4 regions of the Streptomyces sp. NPDC059832 genome follow, and region 4 is predicted to be linked to each of the others. Evidence: riboswitches for the same ligand, from Rfam matches in the RefSeq annotation. Region 4 holds a riboswitch; each other region holds the start of a gene.

What was found. Region 4 has a riboswitch for cobalamin ahead of cobN (cobaltochelatase subunit CobN). Riboswitches for the same ligand answer to the same signal wherever they lie in the genome.
Region 1: linked by a shared signal. The riboswitch ahead of ACFV8T_RS25880 (cobalamin biosynthesis protein) and the one ahead of cobN (cobaltochelatase subunit CobN) in region 4 are both predicted to bind cobalamin.
Region 2: linked by a shared signal. The riboswitch ahead of metE (5-methyltetrahydropteroyltriglutamate--homocysteine S-methyltransferase) and the one ahead of cobN (cobaltochelatase subunit CobN) in region 4 are both predicted to bind cobalamin.
Region 3: linked by a shared signal. The riboswitch ahead of ACFV8T_RS20710 (ribonucleoside-diphosphate reductase subunit alpha) and the one ahead of cobN (cobaltochelatase subunit CobN) in region 4 are both predicted to bind cobalamin.

What each region holds. Positions count from the first base shown of each region.
Region 1 is NZ_JBHWIY010000015.1:117,857-123,538, forward strand. Features, by position in the region: gene ACFV8T_RS25875 (cobyric acid synthase) at 1-1,262, opposite strand, end outside; gene ACFV8T_RS25880 (cobalamin biosynthesis protein) at 1,259-2,257, opposite strand; cobalamin riboswitch at 2,402-2,533, opposite strand; gene ACFV8T_RS25885 (hypothetical protein) at 2,685-2,915, opposite strand; gene ACFV8T_RS25890 (anion permease) at 2,938-4,203, opposite strand; gene ACFV8T_RS25895 (class II aldolase/adducin family protein) at 4,413-5,072, shown strand; gene ACFV8T_RS25900 (alpha/beta hydrolase) at 5,144-5,682, shown strand, end outside.
Region 2 is NZ_JBHWIY010000022.1:274-5,358, reverse strand. Features, by position in the region: gene metE (5-methyltetrahydropteroyltriglutamate--homocysteine S-methyltransferase) at 107-2,425, opposite strand; cobalamin riboswitch at 2,584-2,801, opposite strand; gene ACFV8T_RS30430 (hypothetical protein) at 3,103-3,522, shown strand; gene ACFV8T_RS30425 (MFS transporter) at 3,810-5,085, opposite strand, start outside.
Region 3 is NZ_JBHWIY010000011.1:22,207-27,888, reverse strand. Features, by position in the region: gene ACFV8T_RS20730 (extracellular solute-binding protein) at 1-927, opposite strand, end outside; gene ACFV8T_RS20725 (GntR family transcriptional regulator) at 1,207-1,971, shown strand; gene ACFV8T_RS20720 (DUF3311 domain-containing protein) at 2,234-2,488, shown strand; gene mctP (monocarboxylate uptake permease MctP) at 2,485-4,119, shown strand; cobalamin riboswitch at 4,285-4,426, shown strand; gene ACFV8T_RS20710 (ribonucleoside-diphosphate reductase subunit alpha) at 4,566-5,682, shown strand, end outside.
Region 4 is NZ_JBHWIY010000012.1:89,676-95,357, reverse strand. Features, by position in the region: gene ACFV8T_RS22395 (precorrin-2 C(20)-methyltransferase) at 1-326, opposite strand, end outside; gene ACFV8T_RS22390 (precorrin-8X methylmutase) at 329-955, opposite strand; gene cobG (precorrin-3B synthase) at 1,019-2,338, opposite strand; adenosylcobalamin (AdoCbl) riboswitch at 2,439-2,519, shown strand; gene cobN (cobaltochelatase subunit CobN) at 2,606-5,682, shown strand, end outside.

The DNA of each region.
Region 1 (5,682 bases), on a different contig from region 4:
CCCCACACGGCGCCGACCCGGCAACCGTCCAGGAACGCCTCTCCGCCGCGTACGTCCGCCACGCCGTGGTGGATCTCGTACCCCTCGACCGGCGCGCCGAGCGCCTCGCCGACGGGCCGGGCCAGGGTCTTCTCGCGGTCGAAGCGGACGCGTACGGGGAGGAGGCCGAGGCCCTCGACCAGCCCGGCCCGGGACTCGACCTCGTCCTCGATGCGCTCGCCGAGGAGCTGGAAGCCGCCGCAGATGCCGAGGACCGGCCGGCCCTCGGCCGCGCGCCGCGCCAGTGCGTCGGCGAGGCCGCGCTCGCGCAGCCAGGCCAGCGCCTTCACGGTGCCGCGGGTGCCCGGCACGACGACGAGGTCGGCGTCGGACAGCTCCTCGGCGCGGTCCACGAATCTGACGACGACGCCGGGCTCGGCGGCCAGCGCGTCCACATCGGTGAAGTTCGACATCAGGGGCACCGCGCACACCGCGACGCGCAGCACGTCCTCGCCGTGCGGCGGCGCGACGACCGATTCGCGCACGGCTCCGCGCAACGAGACCCGCAGACCGTCCTCCTCGTCGATGCCGAGGCCGTGGGCGAAGGGCAGCACCCCGTACGTCGGCCGCCCGGTGATGTCCCGCAGCATCTCCAGGCCCGGCTCCAGCAGCGACACGTCGCCGCGGAACTTGTTGACGAGATAGCCGGCGATCAGCGACTGGTCCTCCGCGGCGAGCAGCGCCGTCGTACCGAAGAAGGAGGCGAAGACGCCGCCGCGGTCGATGTCGCCGACGACCACCACCGGGAAGCGCGCCGCCCGTGCGATGCCCATGTTCACGATGTCCGTGCGCCGCAGATTGATCTCGGCCGGGCTGCCCGCCCCCTCGCAGATCACCGCGTCGTACGTGCCCCGGAGCTGCTCCAGGCAGTCCACGACCGTGGAGAGGAGCGCTTCCTGCCTGCCCCCGTGGTAGCCGCGCGCGCTCATCTCGCCGACCGGCTTCCCCATCAGGACGACCTGGCTGGAGCGGTCGCTGCCGGGCTTGAGCAGGACCGGGTTCATCAGCGCGGTCGGCTCGACGCGGGCGGCCTGGGCCTGCATGGCCTGGGCGCGCCCGATCTCGGCACCCTCGCGGGTGACGAAAGAGTTCAGCGACATGTTCTGCGCCTTGAAGGGTGCCACCTTCACGCCCCGGCGCACGAGCCAGCGGCAGATGCCTGCCGTCACGACGCTCTTGCCCGCGTCGGAAGTGGTTCCGGCGACCAGCAGTCCGCCGCTCATGTGCTTCTCCGTCCTGCGATGCGAGGCGCTGCCGTCCGGCGCCCCGCGATCCGTCGTGCGGCGAGGGCCGCGCCGATCCGTCCCGCCACGCACACGCCGAGGGCCAGCGCGCCCACCCGGCGCGACAGCCGTACCGCGCGCTCGATGTCCTCGGTCTCCACGGCCCGGCCCGTCTCCCCGTTGAGCACGGGGCGGTGCTCGATCCGGCCGCCGTACGCGAGGGTTCCGCCGAGGCGCACGCCGAGCGCACCCGCGAACGAGGCTTCCACCGGGCCCGCGTTGGGGCTCGGGTGCTTGGCGGCATCGGCCCGCCAGGCGCGGACCGCTCCGCCCGGCCGCCCGCCGGCGGCCACGGCGAGCAGGGCCGTGAGCCGGGCGCCGGGCCAGCCCGCGAGGTCGTCGAGGCGGGCCGAGGCCCAGCCGTAGCGCCGGTGGCGGGGCGACTTGTGACCGACCATCGCGTCGAGGGTGTTGGCGGCCCGGAAGCCGGCCAGCCCGGGGACCCCGGCCAGCGCGCCCCACACCAGGGCGCCGACCACGGCGTCCGAGGTGTTCTCCGCCACGGACTCCACCACGGCGCGGGCGATCTGCGGCCCGTCCAGGGACTGCGGGTCGCGCCCGCACAGATGCGGCAGCCGCTCGCGGGCCAGGTCGAGGTCACCGGCCGCCAGGGCGTCGCCGATGGCCCGCGCCTCGCGCCCCAGGGACGTACCGCCGACGACGGACCAGGTGGCGGCCGCGGTCAGCGCCACGGAGGCGGCGGGGCTGCGGCGTACGGCGCGGGCGATCAGCGCGGCACCACCTGCGGCGCCTCCGGCGCAGACGAGGGTGTGCAGCGCGCCCCACCCGCGGTGGTCGCGCCACAGACGGCGTTCGACGCCCGCCGCGGCCCGCCCGAAGGCGGCGACCGGGTGTCCCCTGCGGGGGTCACCGAGCAGCAGATCGCCGATCAGACCGGCCGTGGCGCCGTACGCGAAGATGCGGTCGGCTCGCACGGCTCAACCGGCCGTCGCGCCTCGGAGGACCTTCGTACAGGCGGCTCTCGTCGAGAGCGCCGGAACAGCGGACGCAGGGCGGCCAGGCATGGCGATATGTCCTCACTCAGGGTCCGCGCCCTGGTTCGACGTGACCGGCGACGAGAGTCTCCTGGCTCCCGGATCCGCGGTTCCCCCGGCCTTCCAGCCCGCTCGCGCGTGCCGTGACTTCCGGTGTGGGGGACCGCTCCCCGGTGACAGTGGCGGGACCGCGCCGGATTCGCACCGGCTTCCTCTGCTGTCGCCGTAATTGGCTCCGGCAGTCCACCACGCTCTGCGAACGCCCGTCAACCTGCCGTTGACCTGCGACGGCGCAGTGTGCTGAGACCCACATCGGGCCGGACACCCGTGGTGTCCGGCCCGATGGGAGAGCGTGCGCGGGAGCGGCTCAGGCGACGATCAGATAGATGCCGTACGCGACGGCCGCCGCGCACAGCGTGAAGCAGACGTACGCGCCGGCGCGGGCCAGCAGCAGCGAGCCGCCGGAGCCGCCCTGCGCCGCCGGTTCCGGCTGCTTGGAGAGGCCGACGATGCCCAGGGTGAAGAGGCCCACCAGCGCGACGGTGACAACGAGGGAGACGCCGAATACGGAGCCGAGGGCTGCCCAGTCGATGTTCATGCTGAATCCTTAGACGGCCGGGTCAGACGGTGGCGGGTCGCGCCGGGTCCTGGGTGGTTCCGGCCGGGGCCGGAATGGTGGTCATGAGGTTCTGGGCCGTCGCCTGGGCCGCGGTGGGCGGCGGGCTGACGGCGGCGATGGCCGTGGTGACGACACCCGCGGGCTCGATGCCGACGTCCGCCGGCGCGACGTCGTCGTGGCCGACCGGCTTGCGGCGCGACACCAGCCAGATCGCGCCGGAACCCGCGACCAGCAGCACCGCGACGACCACGACGCCCCAGGTGCCCTGCTTGGTGAGGAGCTCCGCGCCCGCGCCGACCAGACCCGCGGCCGGCAGGGTCAGACCCCAGGCGACGAACATCCGGGTGGCGGTGGACCAGCGGACCACACCGCCCTGGCGGCCGAGGCCCGCGCCCATCACGGCGCCGGAGCAGGACTGGGTGGTGGAGAGGGAGAAACCGAGGTGCGAGGAGGCCAGGATGACGGTGGCCGCGCTGGTCTGGGCGGCGAAGCCCTGCGGCGGCCTGAGGTCGGTGAGGCCGCTGCCCATGGTGCGGATGATGCGCCAGCCGCCCAGGTAGGTGCCGAGCGCGATGGCCGTACCGGCGCAGACGATGACCCAGACCGGCGGGTTGGCGCCCGGGTGCAGGACACCGCCGGTGACCAGGGCCAGGGTGATGATGCCCATGGTCTTCTGCGCGTCGTTGGTGCCGTGGGCGAGGGAGACCAGTCCGGCCGAGGCGATCTGGCCCGCGCGGTACCCCTTGGCGGTGGCCTTCTCCTGGGCGTCGTTGCGGACCTTCCCGCCGATCCGGTACGTCAGCCTGGTGGCCAGCAGCGCGGCCAGACCGGCGACGATCGGGGCGGCGAGGGCGGGCAGCAGCACCTTGGTGACGACGGTGCCGCCGTTGACGGACGACCAGCCCGCCGACATCACGGCCGCGCCGATCAGACCGCCGAACAGGGCGTGCGAGGAGCTGGACGGCAGTCCGACCAGCCAGGTCAGCAGATTCCACAGAATGGCGCCGACGAGTGCCGCGAAGATGACTTCTGTTCGCAGCCCGTCCTCGTTGATGATCCCGCCGGAGATCGTCTTGGCGACCTCCACCGACAGGAACGCGCCGACGAGATTGAGAACGGCGGACATGGCCACCGCTGTCTTCGGTCTGAGTGCACCGGTCGAGATGGTTGTCGCCATCGCGTTCGCGGTGTCGTGGAAACCGTTCGTGAAATCGAACACTAGAGCTGTCACGATCACAATCGCGAGTAGCAGCGTGATGTGTTCCATTTACCCAGGCAATCGTTCGACGTCATTGGCATGTGGACCGTAGGCAACCTGGGTGAACGGAAGGTGAACTAGGCGGGGCGTCGGGGTGTTCCAAACCGGAGCGGAAGCATTCCGCTTGTGTCCGGGCGAGGCGTGGCCCGGCTTTCCGGCGGGGCGCGGCTGTGGCCGATCGCATACCCGTTCGCCTCCGGGGCTGACAGGATCGGCGTATGAGCGAGCAGCAGCGGGACGCGATCAGGCGCGCCTGGGACGGTGTCGTCACCACCGCCCGGCGGACGGCGGCCGAGGGCCTCGTCGTCGGGACCTCGGGAAACGTGTCGGCACGGGTCGGCGACACCATCCTGGTCACGCCGAGCGGAGTGCCGTACGACCGGCTGGGTCCCGAGGACGCCGTCGGCGTCGATCCGGAAGGCAACCGCGTACTCGGCGAACTGGCCCCGACCAGCGAACTGCCGCTCCACCTCGCCGTCTACCGGAACACCGACGCGGCCGCCGTCGTGCACACCCACGCGGTGCACGCCACGGCCGTCTCCACACTGGTCCCCGAGGTCCCGTCGATCCACTACGCCGCCGCCGTGCTGGGCGGCCCCGTCCGCGTCGCGGCCTACGCGCGCTACGGCACCGCGGAACTGGCCGAGAACATGCTCGCCGCCCTGCACGGCCGTACCGGCTGCCTGCTCCAGAACCACGGAACCGTCACCTACGGAACCACCCTGGACGAGGCGTACGACCGGACCGCCCAGCTGGAATGGCTCTGCCGGCTCTGGCTCACCGCGAGCTCCGTCCCCGGACACACCCCGAACCTGCTCTCGCCGGAGCAGCTGCGCGATGTGCAGGAGGCGCTCAAGGGGTACGGACAGCCGGGCTGACCCGGCCGGCCCGATCCGCCGGACAGCCCCGTCCGCTGGCAGGGTCCCGCGCTGCCCACGACACTGGAGCAGTGCGCCCGGCAACAGTTACGGCAGCAGCCGTCACCACGATCCTCGGCGTCGGTGCGGCAGCGGTCGCGGCCGGCCGGTTCGCCAGCGACGCCGCCCTCAGGGCGCCGTCCGGACGACCGCTCCCCGCCGACCGCAGACTCACCGTGCACGCCACGGCGGCCGGGCAGGTCACCCTGACCCGCTCCTTCACCGCCCTGCGGCCCGGCATGTACGGACTGGTGAGCAAGGACGTCCATGCCGTGGTCGGCCCGGTGATCGAGCACGCCCACCACGCCCCCGACACCGTCGTCCGCAGACTGGAACGCGTCGACCGCGGCAGCCTGGAGACCGGCGCCAAGGTCCGCGTCACCCCGCAGCTGCACAGCGGCGACCCGTTCTCGGCGCTCGGCCTCCATCACCGGGAGGTCGAGATCCCCGGCGAACTCGGCGCCCTGCCCGCCTGGTTCCTGCCCGGCCCCCGCGACACCTGGGTCATCACGGTGCACGGCCTCGGCACCACCAGGGAACACCCCATGAACGTCATGAGGTTCCTGCACGA
Region 2 (5,085 bases), on a different contig from region 4:
CGGCGGCTTTGACGACAGGACCTGGCTTCGCCTCTGCTGCCGCGCACCGTGTGTCGTACCGGGGCCGGGGCGCTCGTGGGCGCCCCGGCCCGTCGGGCGCCTGCCGTCAGGACGCGGGCAGCTCCCCGCGTACCGTGCGGGCCGCGGCGACCAGGTTCTCCAGGGACGACTTGGTCTCGGGCCAGCCGCGTGTCTTCAGACCGCAGTCGGGGTTGACCCACAACCGTTCGGCGGGAATGGCCTTGAGCCCCTTGCGGAGCAGGGCGGCGGCCTCGTCCGCATCGGGCACGCGCGGGGAGTGGATGTCGTAGACACCGGGTCCGGCCTCGCGCGGGTAGCCGTGCGCGGCGAGTTCGCGGGCGACCTGCATGTGGGAGCGGGCGGCCTCCAGGCTGATGACGTCGGCGTCGAGGTTGTCGATGGCCTGGACGATGTCGCCGAACTCGGCGTAGCACATGTGGGTGTGGATCTGGGTGTCCGGACGCACGCCGCTGGTGGTGAGACGGAACGACTCGGTGGCCCACTCCAGGTAAGCGGCGTGGTCCGCCGCGCGCAGGGGGAGGGTCTCGCGCAGGGCGGGTTCGTCGACCTGGATGACCGAGGTGCCACTGGCTTCCAGGTCGTCGACCTCGTCGCGCAGGGCGAGGGCGACCTGCCGGGCGGTGTCGCCGAGCGGTTGGTCGTCGCGGACGAAGGACCAGGCCAGCATGGTGACCGGCCCGGTCAGCATGCCCTTGACCGGACGGTCGGTGAGCGACTGGGCGTACGAGGTCCAGCGCACCGTCATCGGTTCGGGGCGGGAGATGTCACCCGCGAGCACCGGCGGCCGGACGTAGCGGGTGCCGTAGGACTGGACCCAGCCGTGCTGCGTGGCGAGGTAGCCGGTGAGCTGTTCGGCGAAGTACTGGACCATGTCGTTGCGTTCGGGTTCGCCGTGCACCAGGACGTCGATGCCGGCCTTTTCCTGGAAGGCGACGACCTCGCCGATCTCGGCCCTGATCCGCTCCTCGTAACCGGCCGTGTCGATCCGGCCCGCGCGCAGGTTGGCGCGGGCCGTGCGCAGTTCGTCGGTCTGCGGGAAGGAGCCGATGGTGGTCGTGGGCAGCAACGGCAGTCCGAGGTGGGCCCGTTGGGCGGCGGCGCGCTCGGTGTACGGCTGGGAGCGACGGCCGTCGAGGTCGGTGACGGCCGCGGTCCTGGCGCGTACGGCGGGGTCGCGGGTGAGGGGGGAGTGCGCGCGTGAGGCGAGGTCGGCCCGGTTGGCGGCGATCTCCGTGGCGATGGCGCCGGTGCCCCTGGCCAGCCCCTTGGCCAGAGTGACGATCTCGGTGGTCTTCTGCCGGGCGAAGGCGAGCCAGCGAAGGACCTGGGGGTCGATGTCCCGTTCGGGTGCTGTGTCGAGGGGGACGTGCAGCAGGGAGCAGGAGGCGGCCACGTCGACCCGGTCGGCGAGGCCGAGAAGTGTGGCGAGGGTGGCCAGCGACTTCTCGTAGTCGTTGATCCAGATGTTGCGGCCGTCGACCACGCCCGCGACGAGCCGTTTGCCGGGCAGCCCGCCGGCGGTGGCGAGGTCCGCGAGGTTGGCGGCGGCGGCGTCGGTGAAGTCCAGTGCCAGTCCGTCCACCGGGGCCTTCGCCAGTACGGGGAGCGCCTCGCCGAGCCGGCCGAAGTACGAGGCCACGAGCAGCTTGGGCCGGTCGGTCAGGCCGCCGAGTTCACGGTACGTGCGGGCAGCGGCGTTCAACTCGGCCGGCGTCCGGTCCTGGACCAGTGCGGGCTCGTCGAGCTGGACCCACTCCGCGCCGGTGGCGCGCAGATCGCCGAGTACCTCCGCGTAGACCGGCAGCAGACGGTCCAGCAGGGTGAGCGGTTCGAAGTCGGCCGCCACCCCGGGGGCGGGCTTGGCGAGCAGCAGGTACGTGACGGGGCCGACGAGCACCGGCCGGGCGGTGTGTCCGAGCGCGAGGGCTTCCTTCAGCTCGGCGACCTGCTTGGTGGAGTCGGTGGTGAAGACGGTGTCCGGGCCGAGTTCGGGGACGAGGTAGTGGTAGTTGGTGTCGAACCACTTGGTCATCTCCAGCGGCGCCACGTCCTGGGTGCCGCGGGCCATCGCGAAGTAGCCGTCGAGCGCGTCGGATTCGACGGCCTCACGGTGCCGGCGGGGGACTGCGCCGATCATGACGCTGGTGTCCAGGACGTGGTCGTAGTAGGAGAAGTCGCCGGTGGGCACCTCGTGGACACCGGCGTCCGCCAGTTGCCGCCAGTTGGACCGGCGCAGGCCGGCCGCCGTTTCCCGGAGGGCGTCGGCGGTGACCCGGCCCTTCCAGTAACCCTCGATGGCCTTCTTCAGTTCCCGGTCCGGACCCTGGCGGGGGTAGCCGTACACGGTGGCGTGTGCTGCCGCGGCTGCGGGCTGTGCTGTCACGGAAATCTCCTTCGCGAGATGACTCCTTGAGATCCCGGGACGGGACACGGACGCGAAGGGATGACGAACCGGACGGATGCGCACGCCATGGGTGCGGTCTTCCGTCCGGTATGTACGCCGACCCGCCCACGAGGTCACCGGGATATCCGCACACGAGGGGTCGCGTGCGGGCAACGGGCAGGTCTTCGGACTCGCGGGCACATCTGCCGAGGGCAGACACCTACTGGCCGTCGCTTCCCGGATCCGTCCGGATCCAGTGCGTATGACGGCGGTCGTTCCCGCTCACCGCTGCGGGGCAGTCCCGGATTCCCACCGGGTTCCCTCTTACGACGCGCCTGCCTGGCGGGCAGGGCGAACCAGCTGCACCGGCCAGACTAGAGGGCGGATCGCTCCCGGGGCACCGCAGTTCACATTCCGGAACGTGACATGAGCCACGGGATCGGTCCGGCCGGGCAGGCTGAAGGGGCGCGCGACGGACCACCGGCCGCCACACGACCCTCCGGCGTCGCACCTTCCCCGAGCGGCGTGACACCGCCGCCTCGGTGATCCTCGACCCGATGGCTGGTTCTCGGCCGCGCCGCGCCCCTGGGCGTGCTTCCGAAGCGCTCGTCCGCTCTCTACCGTGGGAGGAGCAACTTCACACGCGCGCAGCGCGACGGCGACACAACGGGGGCATCGTGGAAGCGGAGTTGGCGGCGCTGGCGGAGACGGGGGCGACGACCTTGATGGGGCTCATGGTCTCGGACGCCTGGACACAGACGCGGGCGCGAGTGGCACGTTTCCTCGCTCGGGGCGAGGAAACCGGTGGTGTGGACGAAGAACTCGAAGCGTCCCGGGCGGAACTCATCTCGGCCCGTGACGGTGAGGCGCCGGATGTCGCGGAGGACATCGAGGACGAGTGGCGGCTCAGACTGCGTCGAGCGCTGCGGGCGGACCCGGCGGCAGCACAGGAACTGCGACTCCTGCTGGATGAACTCGCCCCCGCAGCGGCGGGTGTGCCGACCGTGACAGTTCACAACAGCGTCAGCGAGGGCGCCCGGACCGGCCCGGTCATCCAGGGGCAGCAGCAGAATTTCTCCGACACGACTTTCAACTGACGGGCGCACGTGCGCCCGAGAGGGATCGCAGACAGCGTGAACGGCGCGGGATGCGGGACCGGCGCCGAGCACACGTACATCGGCAACGATGTCGGTCCAGGGCGCGCGTCGTCCGGGAGTCGCCGTGGCAGGTCCCGGTCCGTCCGGCTCGGGCCGTGGGGCGCGGCCGATGTCTCCGGGGGCAAGGTGGTCAGGTTGGAACCGGACCTGCTCCGGGGCGCGGGCGCCCGCGGGACCGCCCCGGCCGATGGGGAGGTCCCGGGCCGGCCCGCGCCCCGGAGCGCGCTTCAGGACTTGGGGGAGAAGCGCAGCCGCGTGGCCGCCACTGCGCCGAGGGCCAGCAGGACGATGGACACCCACAGGCCGGACAGATGGTTGCCGGTGGCGTCCTCGGCGTAGCCCATGATGTACGGGCCGACGAAGCCGCCGGTGATGCCGATGGTGTTGAGCAGGGCCAGGCCGCCGGCGAGGGTCTTGCCCGAGAGCCGGGTGGCGGGGAAGTTGAACAGCAGGGGCTGGACGACGAAGAACGCCAGGCCGGTGAAGCAGAAGCCGAGCAGGGCGATCACGGGACCGGCGACGGCGGCGACGATGAGGCCGGTGAACATCATCAGCAGTCCGACCACCACGAAGTTGCGGGAGCGCCGGGGTGTCGTCGCGCGCGGCGGCACCAGTACGGCACCGACGGCCGCGGTGAGCCAGGGCAGTCCGGTCAGCAGGCCGATGGTGAACGGCGAGAGATCGCCCCAGCCGCCGATGATGCCGGGCAGGAAGTAGACGACGGAGTACAGGGCGACCTGGTGGGTCCAGTTGGCGAAGATGGCCAGCAGCATCTGTTTGTCGCGCAGCACCGTCAGCAGGGAGCCGGATCCGGAGCCGTTGCCGGCCGCCTCGGCGCCCTCGGCCTGTTCGCGGGTGACCGCGTCCTGGACCAGCCGGGCCTCCTCCGCCGTCAGCCAGGGCGCCTTGGCCGGGCCGTCGGGCAGGAACCGGAAGATGGCGAATGCCAGGAAGAGGCAGGGGACCCCCTCGATGACGAACATCCACTGCCAGCCGTGCCAGCCGCCGAGCCCGTCCATCTCCATGAGCAGTCCGCCGAGCGGGTTCCCGACGACGCTGGCGATGGAGGCGCCGAGCAGGAGCAGTCCGATGGCCCTGCCGCGGATCTCGGAGCGGAACCAGTAGGTGAAGTAGAGCAGGATGCCCGGCAGCAGCCCGGCCTCGGCGGCGCCGAGCAGCAGCCGCATGGCGTAGAAGGACTTCTCACCCTGTACGAAGGCCATGCAGGCGGAGATGACGCCCCAGGTCAGCATGATCCGGGTGATCCACCAACGGGCGCCCACGCGGTACATGATCAGGTTGCTGGGCACCTCGGAGATCGCGTAGGTGAGGAAGAACAGCCCCGCGCCCAGCCCGTAGGCCGCGGCGGAGATGCCCAGGTCGACCTCCAGGCGTTCCTTGGCCAGGCCGATGTTGGTCCGGTCCAGGAACGACATGATGTAGGCGGCCAGCAGCAGCGGCATCAGCCGCCGCAGATTGCGCTGGTCCAGCTCGCCGAGCGCA
Region 3 (5,682 bases), on a different contig from region 4:
GAGGAAGACGCCCTCGGGCTTGTCGGCGGTCTCACCGGGGATGGTGAAGAAGCCGATGTCGTCCTTGAGCTTCGGGTTGGCCTTGATGGCGGTGCCGGCCTCGTAGCCCATCGCGATGATGGCGCCGGTCTTGCCCTTGGCGAAGACCTCGGCCTGCTGCGGGGTGGCCTCGTCCTTGTCCTTGGGGGCCTTGGAGTAGGACTGGTACTTCTTGTACACGTCCATGGCCTCGGCGACCTTCGGGTCGGCCAGGTTGGAGACGTACTTGTCGCCTTCCTTCTTGACCGGCGAGACGTCCTTGCCGACGAGCAGGCCGTCGAAGAAGTACCAGTTCTGGCCGGGCAGGTAGATCGGCTCGGCGTTGCCCTTCTTCTCGATGGCCTCGAAGGCCTTGAAGAGGTCGGCGCGGGTCTTCGGCGTCTCGGTGATACCGGCGTCCTTGAAGACCTTCTTGTTGTACATGACGACGCGGTTGCCCACGTACCACGGCAGGGCGTACTGCTTGCCGTCGTAGATGGAGGGCTGGTTGACGCCGTCGGCCCAGGCGGAGCCGATCTCCTTCTTCAGGTCACCGAGGTCGGCGAGGCCGCCGGTCTTGGCGTACGCCGGGGTCTGGGTGTTGCCGATCTCCAGGACGTCCGGCGGGTTGGACTCGGAGAGGGCGGTGGTGACCTTCTGCTGAATGCCGTTCCAGTCCTGGACTTCGATCTTCAGCTTGGCCTTGGTCTTCTTCTCGAACTCCTCGGTGACCGTCTTGGTCCACCCGTCCGGGTTCGAGCCGGACATCGTCCATACGGTCAGGGTCTGGCCCTTGTACGCGTCCGGACCGGCCTTCTTGCCGCTGTCGCCGCCGTCGTCGGACCCACACGCCGCGAGGCCGATCATCATGCCCGCGACGCCGATCGCCGCGATGAGCTTGCGCTTCACGCCAAACCCTCCTCAGGGATACTGCAACCCCGCCCACCGCGAAGACATTCGACGAGTACTGCTGGGGCTGGACCTGGTCTTTAATGGTTTAGACCAGTACCGGGAGCTTGGCCTAGACCTTTAGGGGTGTCAAGGGTGTATAAGAAGTGCACTCGCGTCCGTTATAGGACCGACACCTAAGGGAGGGCGACCAGCCGTGACGGGACCGTGCCACCATGTGAGCCGCGACAGACGGAGGAGCCGGTGACGGCAGCAACGCAGCAGTCGGGAAGGCGGACCATGGGTGCCGACGGGGGCAGTACGGAGAACGAGACGGGCGCGGCCACGCGGACGGCGCGCGTCCCGAAGTACTACCGGCTGAAGCGACATCTGCTCGACATGACGGACACCATGCCGCCGGGCACCCCCGTGCCGCCGGAGCGGACCCTGGCCGCCGAGTTCGACACCTCGCGCACCACCGTGCGCCAGGCGCTCCAGGAGCTGGTCGTCGAGGGCCGGCTGGAGCGCATCCAGGGCAAGGGCACCTTCGTGGCCAAGCCGAAGGTCTCGCAGGCCCTGCAACTCACCTCGTACACCGAGGACATGCGCGCCCAGGGCCTCGAACCGACCTCCCAGCTGCTGGACATCGGCTATGTGACGGCCGACGACACGCTCGCGGGACTGCTCGACATCACCACCGGCGGCCGGGTGCTGCGGATCGAGCGGCTACGGCTGGCCAGCGGCGAGCCGATGGCGATCGAGACCACCCACCTTTCGGCCAAACGCTTCCCCGCACTCCGCCGTTCGCTGGTGAAGTACACCTCCCTCTACACCGCGCTGGCGGAGGTGTACGACGTACGGCTGGCCGAGGCCGAGGAGACCATCGAGACCTCGCTGGCCACCCCGCGCGAAGCCGGCCTGCTCGGCACGGACGTGGGTCTGCCGATGCTGATGCTCTCCCGGCACTCGCTCGACGGACAGGGCGAGCCGGTGGAGTGGGTGCGCTCGGTCTACCGCGGCGACCGGTACAAGTTCGTGGCGCGCCTGAAGCGGCCCACGGACTGACCCCGGCGCGGGGACGGACCCCAGCCGTCCCGCCCGTACGGAACGTCGCTCGCGGCCCCCGTGGAACGCACCACTCCACGGGGGCCTTTCGCATGCCCTGGTACGGACCAACTGCCGTACAGTTGGCGGGTTTTCGAGCATACGTACCCGATCTGCGGACCGTTTCCGGACCGCAATGCGGACAGGGGGTGACGGTGACCGGAAGCCTCCCCTAGATTTCCTGCGCATTACAAGGTGATCAGCGAGGGGACGGAGTCGCCGCATGCCAGCAGACCCAGAAGGAAAACCACCCACCGTCACACCGGTCCGGGTGGTCATCGCCCTCTGTCTCGTCGCGCCGTTCGTGGCGATGCTCTGGGTGAGTTCGTACGCGAAGGTGGACCCCACCTTCATCGGCATTCCGTTCTTCTACTGGTACCAGATGCTCTGGGTGCTGATCTCCACCGCGCTCACGATGACCGCGTACAAGCTGTGGCAGCGTGACCAGCGCGCCCGCAAGGGAGGTGAGTCGGCATGAAGGACGGTGTGAACGGCGTCGCGCTCGGCGTCTTCATCTTCTTCTTCGTGGCCGTCACGGTCATGGGCTTCCTGGCGGCGCGCTGGCGCAAGGCCGAGAACGAGGCCAGCCTCGACGAATGGGGCCTGGGCGGACGGTCGTTCGGCACCTGGGTCACCTGGTTCCTGCTCGGCGGCGACCTGTACACCGCGTACACCTTCGTCGCCGTTCCGGCGGCGATCTACGCGGCGGGCGCGGCGGGCTTCTTCGCCGTGCCCTACACGATCCTCGTGTACCCGCTGATCTTCACCTTCCTGCCGCGGCTCTGGTCGGTCTCGCACAAGCACGGGTACGTCACCACCTCGGACTTCGTCCGTGGGCGCTTCGGCTCTAAGAGCCTCTCGCTGGCGGTCGCCATCACGGGCATCCTCGCCACGATGCCGTACATCGCGCTCCAACTCGTCGGCATCCAGGCGGTGCTGGACGTGATGGGCGTCGGCGGCGGCGAGAACACCCACTGGTTCATCAAGGACCTGCCGCTGCTGATCGCGTTCGCGGTGCTCGCCGCGTACACCTACTCGTCCGGCCTGCGGGCGCCCGCGCTGATCGCGTTCGTCAAGGACGGACTGATCTACCTGGTCATCGCGGTGGCGATCATCTACATCCCGATCAAGCTGGGCGGCTTCGACGACATCTTCGCCAAGGCGGGCGAGGCGTTCTCCCGGACCAACCCGGCCACCGGCAAGCCGCGCGGCGCGCTCGCACCGGGCGAGGCCGGCCAATGGGGTTACGCCACCCTGGCGTTGGGCTCGGCGCTGGCGCTGTTCATGTATCCGCACTCGATCACGGCGACGCTCTCCAGTCGCAGCCGCAACGTGATCCGGCGCAACACCACGATCCTGCCGCTGTACTCGCTGATGCTGGGCCTGCTGGCGCTGCTCGGCTTCATGGCCATCGCCGCCGGGATCAAGGTGGACAACGGGCAGCTGGCCATCCCCCAGCTGTTCGAGACCATGTTCCCGGACTGGTTCGCGGGCGTCGCGTTCGCCGCCATCGGCATCGGCGCGCTGGTGCCCGCCGCGATCATGTCGATCGCCGCGGCGAACCTCTTCACCCGCAACATCTACAAGGACTTCCTGAAGCCGGACGCGACCCCGGAGCAGGAGACCAAGGTCTCCAAGCTGGTGTCGCTGCTGGTCAAGGTCGGCGCGCTCGCCTTCGTCCTCACCATGGACAAGACGGTCGCGATCAACTTCCAGCTGCTCGGCGGCATCTGGATCCTCCAGACGATGCCGGCCCTGGTCGGCGGCCTGTTCACCCGCTGGTTCCACCGCTGGGCGCTGCTCGCGGGCTGGGCGGTCGGCATGGTGTACGGGACGGTGGCCGCGTACGGGGTCGCCAGCCCGACCCAGGCGCACTTCGGCGGGTCCTCCAAGGAGATCCCCGGCATCGGCGAGATCGGCTACATCGGCCTCACCGCGTTCGTGCTGAACGTGGTGGTGACGGTGGTGCTCACCTTCGTCCTGAACGCCGTGAAGGCGCCCGCCGGGATCGACGAGACCTCCCCGTCCGACTACACGGCCGACGCGGGCGACCCGGGCGTCAGCACGGAGCTCCCGCCGGCCACGGCGGGGGCGCCGGGCGGTCACTGAGACTCGCGCCAACGGCCCGTCGACGGCCCGTCGAGCCCCCTCCAGCGGGGCACGGCGGGCCGTCGGTTCGATCCGGCCGGGCGGCCCGGGAAAGGGCCGTACGGCTCGTTCTGTGGGCCCGCCCCGACCGGCGCGACACAACATGTGGGGGCTGCCTCATCGGGCAGCCCCCACATGTATGCTCGTCCTCGCTGTCGCCGCAGGGGAATCCGGTGCGAATCCGGAACTGTCCCGCAACGGTGTATTCAGTGCGCTTTTGTGCACCCCCGAGTCAGTCCGATGACCTGCCGGCAGCGCATCCGGCTCGACCGAACCGGATGCCCAGACGTCCGGGCCTCGCGGTTGGGCCGGTGGACGCCGTGCGGAGTGCTGCCCTGCCCCGGGTACGCGCCCGTAGGGCTGCCCCGTTCCCCGCCGGCCCCGAGCCGAGCGAGGGAGAGCACCACGTGACCATCGCGCCAGCCGATCCGGCTTCAGTCGCCGTGTCCGCAGCAGCCGAGTCCGAGGCAGTCGCACAGGACGGACCGGGAACCGCACTGCTGCGGACCCTGACCGACCTCACCGCCGATCTGCCCGACACCGACCCCGGCCGCGTCGCCGCTGCCGCGCTGCGCGGTCGCAGCGCCCGAGCGGACGAGGCCGAGCTGCGCTCGCTGGCCACCGAGGCCGCCGCGGGCCTGATCTCCGAGGACCCCGCCTACTCCCGGCTCGCCGCCCGGCTCCTGACCCTCACCATCGCGGACGAGGCGGCCGGCCAGGGCGCGGTCTCCTTCTCCGCCTCGGTCGCCGTCGGGCACCGCGAGGGCCTGATCGCGGACCGTACCGCCGAGTTCGTCGCCCGCCACGCGGCCGCGCTGGACGCGCTGGTGGCGCGTTCGCTCGCCGACGGCGCGGACGACCGCTTCGGCTACTTCGGTCTGCGGACCCTGCACAGCCGCTATCTGCTGCGCCACCCGCACACCCGCCAGGTCATCGAGACGCCCCAGCACTTCATGCTGCGGGTCGCGTCCGGGCTCGCCGAGGACGACTCGCAGCGCGCGGTGGACGAAGTGGCGGCGCTGTACGGGCTGATGAGCCGGCTCGACTACCTTCCCTCCTCCCCCACGCTCTTCAACTCCGGCACCCGGCACCCGCAGATGTCCTCCTGCTACCTGCTGGACTCCCCGCTGGACGAGCTCGACTCGATCTACGACCGCTACCACCAGGTGGCCCGGCTCTCGAAGCACGCGGGCGGCATCGGTCTGTCGTACTCCCGCATCCGCTCCCGCGGTTCGCTGATCCGTGGCACCAACGGGCACTCCAACGGCATCGTGCCGTTCCTGAAGACGCTCGACGCCTCCGTCGCCGCGGTCAACCAGGGGGGCCGCCGCAAGGGCGCCGCCGCCGTGTACCTGGAGACCTGGCACGCGGACATCGAGGAGTTCCTGGAGCTGCGCGACAACACGGGTGAGGACCAGCGGCGTACGCACAACCTCAACCTGGCGCACTGGATCCCGGACGAGTTCATGCGCCGGGTCGACGCGGACGGCGACTGGTCGCTGTTCTCGCCCGCCGACGTACCCG
Region 4 (5,682 bases):
GCCAGCACGGCGACCGTGCGGCCGGCGTCGAGATGCACCGCCAGGCGGGCCGCCGCCTCGGCGTAGAACTCCTCCATCGCTCCCCGGTAGCCGCCCGGGTGGTCCGTGGTCTCCGTCGTGACGGGGTAGACCAGCGGCTCCTCGACATGGTCGGCACGGATGTGCTTCGCCGCGATGGACCGGGCGATGGACCGCCCGTGCCGGGCGCTGTGGTAGGCGATGACATCGGCCTCGGCGATGATCTCCACCGCGCGTACGGTCATCAGGGCCGGATCGCCGGGGCCGAGCCCGACCCCGTACAGCCGGCCCGTCTTCTGCTCGCTCACGTCTACTCTTCCTCGCTGGCAATCGCGTTGAGGGCGGCGGCCGCCATGGCGCTGCCACCGCGACGGCCCCGAACGATCAGATGCTCCAGCCCGGACGGGTGCGAGGCCAGGGCGTCCTTGGACTCGGCGGCACCGATGAAGCCGACCGGCACGCCGATGACGGCGGCGGGGCGCGGCGCGCCCTCCTCGATCATCTCCAGCAGCCGGAACAGGGCGGTCGGTGCGTTTCCGACGGCGACGACCGCGCCGTCCAGCCGGTCGCGCCACAGCTCCAGGGCTGCGGCGCTGCGGGTGGTGCCCAGCTGCTTCGCGAGTTCCGGCACCGCCGGGTCGGACAGGGTGCACACCACCTCGTTGTCCGCGGGCAGCCGCTTGCGGGTGACGCCGCTGGCGACCATGGCCACATCGCACAGGATGGGTGCGCCGGCCCGCAGAGCGGCGCGGGCGCGGGCGACCGCGTCCGGGGTGAAAGCGAGATCACGGACGAGGTCGACCATCCCGCAGGCGTGGATCATGCGGACCGCGACCTGGCTCACATCGGCGGGCAGGCCTGCGAGATCCGCCTCTGCACGGATCGTGGCGAAGGACTGGCGGTAGATCGCCGGTCCGTCCTTCTCGTACTGGTGCACAGTGCTTTCGCTCTCTTCCTCGGGCGTGCGACGGTCGGGTACAGGGGAGTGGGGTGTACGGGATCAGCCGCGCGCGCGGCGGGCCGCGGCCACCGCGGCGGCGAGCCCACCGGGGCTGTCGGGGACGCTCACGGGCGCGTCCCGTACCTCGCCCCGTACGAGCGAGATCCGGTGTCCGTCGGGGGTGGCGACGACGTCCACCCACTCGCCGCGGGGGTGGCCGCACCGGCGCTCGCACCCGGACCAGTACACCGGCAACGGGCCCACGGCCCCCACCGCGTCCGCCGCCTGGGCCCGCACATCGGCCAGCGACTTCGCGCAGCCGGGCCGGCCGATACAGGCACCCACCCCGGCCCAGGGGGAGCCGGGTCCGACGACGAGGCCGGTGGCCCCCAGATCGTCCAGCAGCCCTGCGGCCCGCCGCCGCTCCACCCCCGGTACGACGACCCCGCGCCACGGTGTCAGCCGCAACTCACCGCGGCCCCGGTGCCGGGCCGTGTCCGTCAACGACCGCCACTGCGCCGGGCCGACGCGCCCCAGGGGGATGCCGACGGACAGCGCGGCCCCGTCGTGCCGGCCGGTCACGACGCCGGGGGCGGGGCCGTCCGAGCTCCGCGGGCAGGCACGGTCCTCGGTGGAAGTGGTGCCGGTACCCGTCGCACGCAACCGTCGTACGACCTCGTCGAAGAGGGATCCGGCACCGCCGGGCAGGTCCGGCACGCGCCAGGCACCGGTGCCCGACGCCTGATCCAGGAAGGTCCCGGCCGCCAGGAGGGCGGCCTGCGGCGCCTGCGCGCCCGGTATCCGTACCACGGTCCCGGCCGTGCCGATCCGCAGCAGCGCCGTTCCGTCATCCTGCGCCAGCAACGTCACGTCGCCGCCCAGCGCGTCCACATCGCCACGTCCGTCGTCGAGCACGAACAGGAACCTGCCCGAGAGGCCCGCCGTCCGGTCGCCCGCGCACAACAGCGCGTCCAGCGCGGACAGCCAGGGGCCGACGTCCCGTGCGCCGCGGCCGTCGAGCCCCGAGAGCGGCGACGCCACGATGTTGCGTATCCGCTCGTGGCGCGCGGAGCGCAGCAGCCCCGCCTCGCCCAGCCCGTCGGCCAGTTCGCCTCCGCAGTCCGGACCCAGCCCGCGCAACTGGACATTGCCGCGCGAAGTGAGATGCAACTCACCATCGCCCAGGCTCCCCGCCAACGCCCCCAGGGCGTCCGCCTGCTCCGCGGTCAGCAGACCGCCGGGAACACGGACGCGGGCCAGAGCGCCGTCGTCCGCCCGGTGCAGCCGCAGCGTGCCGGGGCAGGCGTCACCGCGGTCCCGGGGAGACGCGTCTCCCGGCGGTGAAGGCGAAGTGGCAGGTCGTGGCATGGCGGCGAGCATACCGACCATCTGACCAGATCCGTATGTCCTCCATCGGTTGACCGGCCCTTACTATGCCTAGTGACGGGCCATCCGGCACGTCGTCGCCACAGACGGCGACAGGGGAGGAAGTCCGGTGCAAGTCCGGCACGGTCCCGCCACTGTGAGTCCGGCCACGGCCGGGCAAGTCAGGAACTCCCTTCCCCACACGCTCGGATCCGTTCGAGCGGGGAGCTTCATTCCGACACCGCCCGGGGCGTGGACACCCCGAGGAAGGCCCGACGCCGCATGATCCTGCTCCTGTCGACGTCCGACACCGACCTGCTCAGCGCCCGCGCCTCGGAGGGCCCGGTCTCCTACCGCTACGCCAATCCCTCCCGGCTCCCGCTCCAGGACCTGCCACAGCTCCTGGACGGCGTCGACCTGGTCGTCGTGCGCCTCCTCGGCGGGGTACGCGCCTGGCAGGACGGCCTCGACCAAGTGCTCGCCACCGGACGCCCCGTCGTCGTCCTCACCGGCGAACAGGCCCCCGACGCCCAGCTGATGGCCGCCTCGACGGTCCCCATCGGCATCGCCGCCGAGGCCCATGCCTATCTGGCCCACGGCGGGCCGGGCAACCTGGACCAGCTCGCCCGCTTCCTCTCCGACACCGTCCTGCTCACCGGCCACGGCTTCGCCCCGCCCGCCCCGGCACCCTCCTGGGGCCCGCTGGAGCGCACCCCCCGGCGCACCGACGGCCCGGTCGTCGCCGTGCTCTACTACCGCGCCCACCACATGAGCGGCAACACCGCGTTCATCGAGGCCCTGTGCCGTGCCGTCGAGGACGCGGGCGCCCGTGCGCTGCCGCTGTACGTCGCCTCGCTGCGCACCCCCGAGCCCGAACTCATCGAAGCACTGCGCGCCGCCGACGCGATCGTGACGACCGTCCTCGCCGCGGGCGGCACCCGGCCCGCCGAGGCGTCGGCGGGCGGTGACGACGAGTCCTGGGACGCGGGCGTTCTCAGCGGCCTCGACGTACCCATCCTCCAGGCCCTCTGCCTCACCGGTTCGCGCACCGACTGGGAAGACAACGACGAGGGAGTCTCCCCGCTCGACGCCGCCAGCCAGATCGCGGTCCCCGAGTTCGACGGCCGCCTGATCACCGTGCCGTTCTCGTTCAAGGAGATCGACGAGGACGGCCTGCCCGCGTACGTCGCCGACACCGAGCGCGCCGCCCGCGTCGCCGGGATCGCCGTGCGCCATGCCCGGCTGCGCCACATCCCGGCCGCCGAGAAGCGGATCGCGCTCGTCCTCTCCGCGTACCCGACCAAGCACTCCCGGATCGGCAACGCGGTCGGCCTCGACACCCCGGCCAGCGCCGTCGCCCTGCTGCGCCGACTCCGCGCCGAGGGATACGACTTCGGTACGGAGGAGGTCCCCGGCCTCGCGTCGGGCGACGGCGACGAGCTGATCCGCGCGCTGATCGAGGCGGGCGGCCACGACCAGGAGTGGCTCACTGAGGAGCAGTTGGCCCGCAACCCGGTCCGCATCCCGGCCGCCGACTACCGGCGCTGGTACGCGACCCTCCCGGCCGAGCTCCGCGAAGCCGTCGAGCAGCACTGGGGCCCCGCCCCGGGCGAGATGTTCGTGGACCGGTCGAGCAACCCGGACGGCGACATCGTCCTCGCGGCCCTGCGCCGCGGCAATCTGCTCATCCTCATCCAGCCGCCGCGCGGCTTCGGCGAGAACCCGATCGCGATCTACCACGACCCCGATCTGCCGCCCTCGCACCACTACCTGGCCGCCTACCGCTGGATCGCCGCCCCGGCCGACGACAACGGCTTCGGCGCCGACGCGATGATCCACCTCGGCAAGCACGGCAACCTGGAATGGCTGCCGGGCAAGAACGCCGGCCTCTCCGCCGCCTGCGGCCCCGACGCCGCCCTCGGCGACCTCCCGCTCATCTACCCGTTCCTGGTCAACGACCCGGGCGAGGGGACGCAGGCCAAGCGGCGCGTCCACGCCACCCTCGTGGACCACCTCGTACCGCCGATGGCGCGCGCCGACAGCTACGGGGACATCGCCCGGCTCGAACAACTCCTGGACGAGCACGCCCAGATCGCGGCGATGGACCCGGCGAAGCTGCCGGCGATCCGCGCACAGATCTGGACCCTGATCCAGGCGGCCAAGCTCGATCACGACCTGGGGCTCGAAGACCGCCCCGAGGACGAGGGCTTCGACGAGTTCATCATGCATCTCGACGGCTGGCTCTGCGAGATCAAGGACGCGCAGATCCGCGACGGCCTGCATGTCCTGGGCGGTGCCCCGGCCGGCGCCGACCGGGTCAACCTCGTCCTCGCGATCCTGCGCGCCCGTCAGATCTGGGGTGGCACGGCCTCCCTGCCGGGTCTGCGCGAGGCGTTGGGGCTCGACGAGTCCGCCGCGACCCGGGTCACCGCCGACGAGGCCGAGGAGCGGGCCCGCGCCCTGGTCCAGGCGATGGAGGACGCGGACTGGTCCCCGGAAGCCGTCGCCGGAGTGGCGGCCGGGCACCCGCGGGCCGTCAGCGACATCCTCGACTTCGCGGCCCGCGAGGTGGTGCCGCGGCTGGCCGCCACGACCGACGAACTCGACCACGCCCTCCACGCGCTGGACGGCGGATTCGTCCCCGCCGGACCCTCGGGCTCCCCGCTCCGCGGTCTGGTCAACGTCCTGCCGACCGGACGCAACTTCTACTCCGTCGACCCCAAGGCCGTGCCCTCGCGCCTCGCCTGGGAGACCGGTCAGGCCCTGGCCGACTCGCTCCTGGAGCGCTACCGCACCGACAACGGCGACTGGCCCACCTCGGTCGGCCTGTCCCTGTGGGGTACGAGCGCGATGCGCACCGCCGGCGACGATGTCGCCGAGGCCTTCGCCCTGCTCGGCGTCCGCCCGGTCTGGGACGACGCCTCGCGCCGCGTCACCGGCCTGGAGGCGATCCCGCCGGCCGAACTCGGACGCCCGCGCATCGATGTCACCCTCCGCATCAGCGGTTTCTTCCGCGACGCCTTCCCGCACACCATCGGCCTCCTCGACGACGCGGTCCGCCTGGCCGCGTCCCTGGACGAGCCTGCCGAGCAGAACCACGTACGCGCCCACACCCAGGCCGACCTGGCCGCCCACGGCGACGAACGCCGCGCCACCACCCGTATCTTCGGCTCCCGCCCCGGTACGTACGGCGCCGGTCTGCTCCAGCTGATCGACTCCCGCGACTGGCGCACCGACGCGGACCTCGCCGAGGTCTACACGGTGTGGGGCGGCTACGCCTACGGACGCGAACTCGACGGCCGCCCGGCCCGTGAGGAGATGGAGACGGCGTACAAGCGGATCGCGGTCGCGGCCAAGAA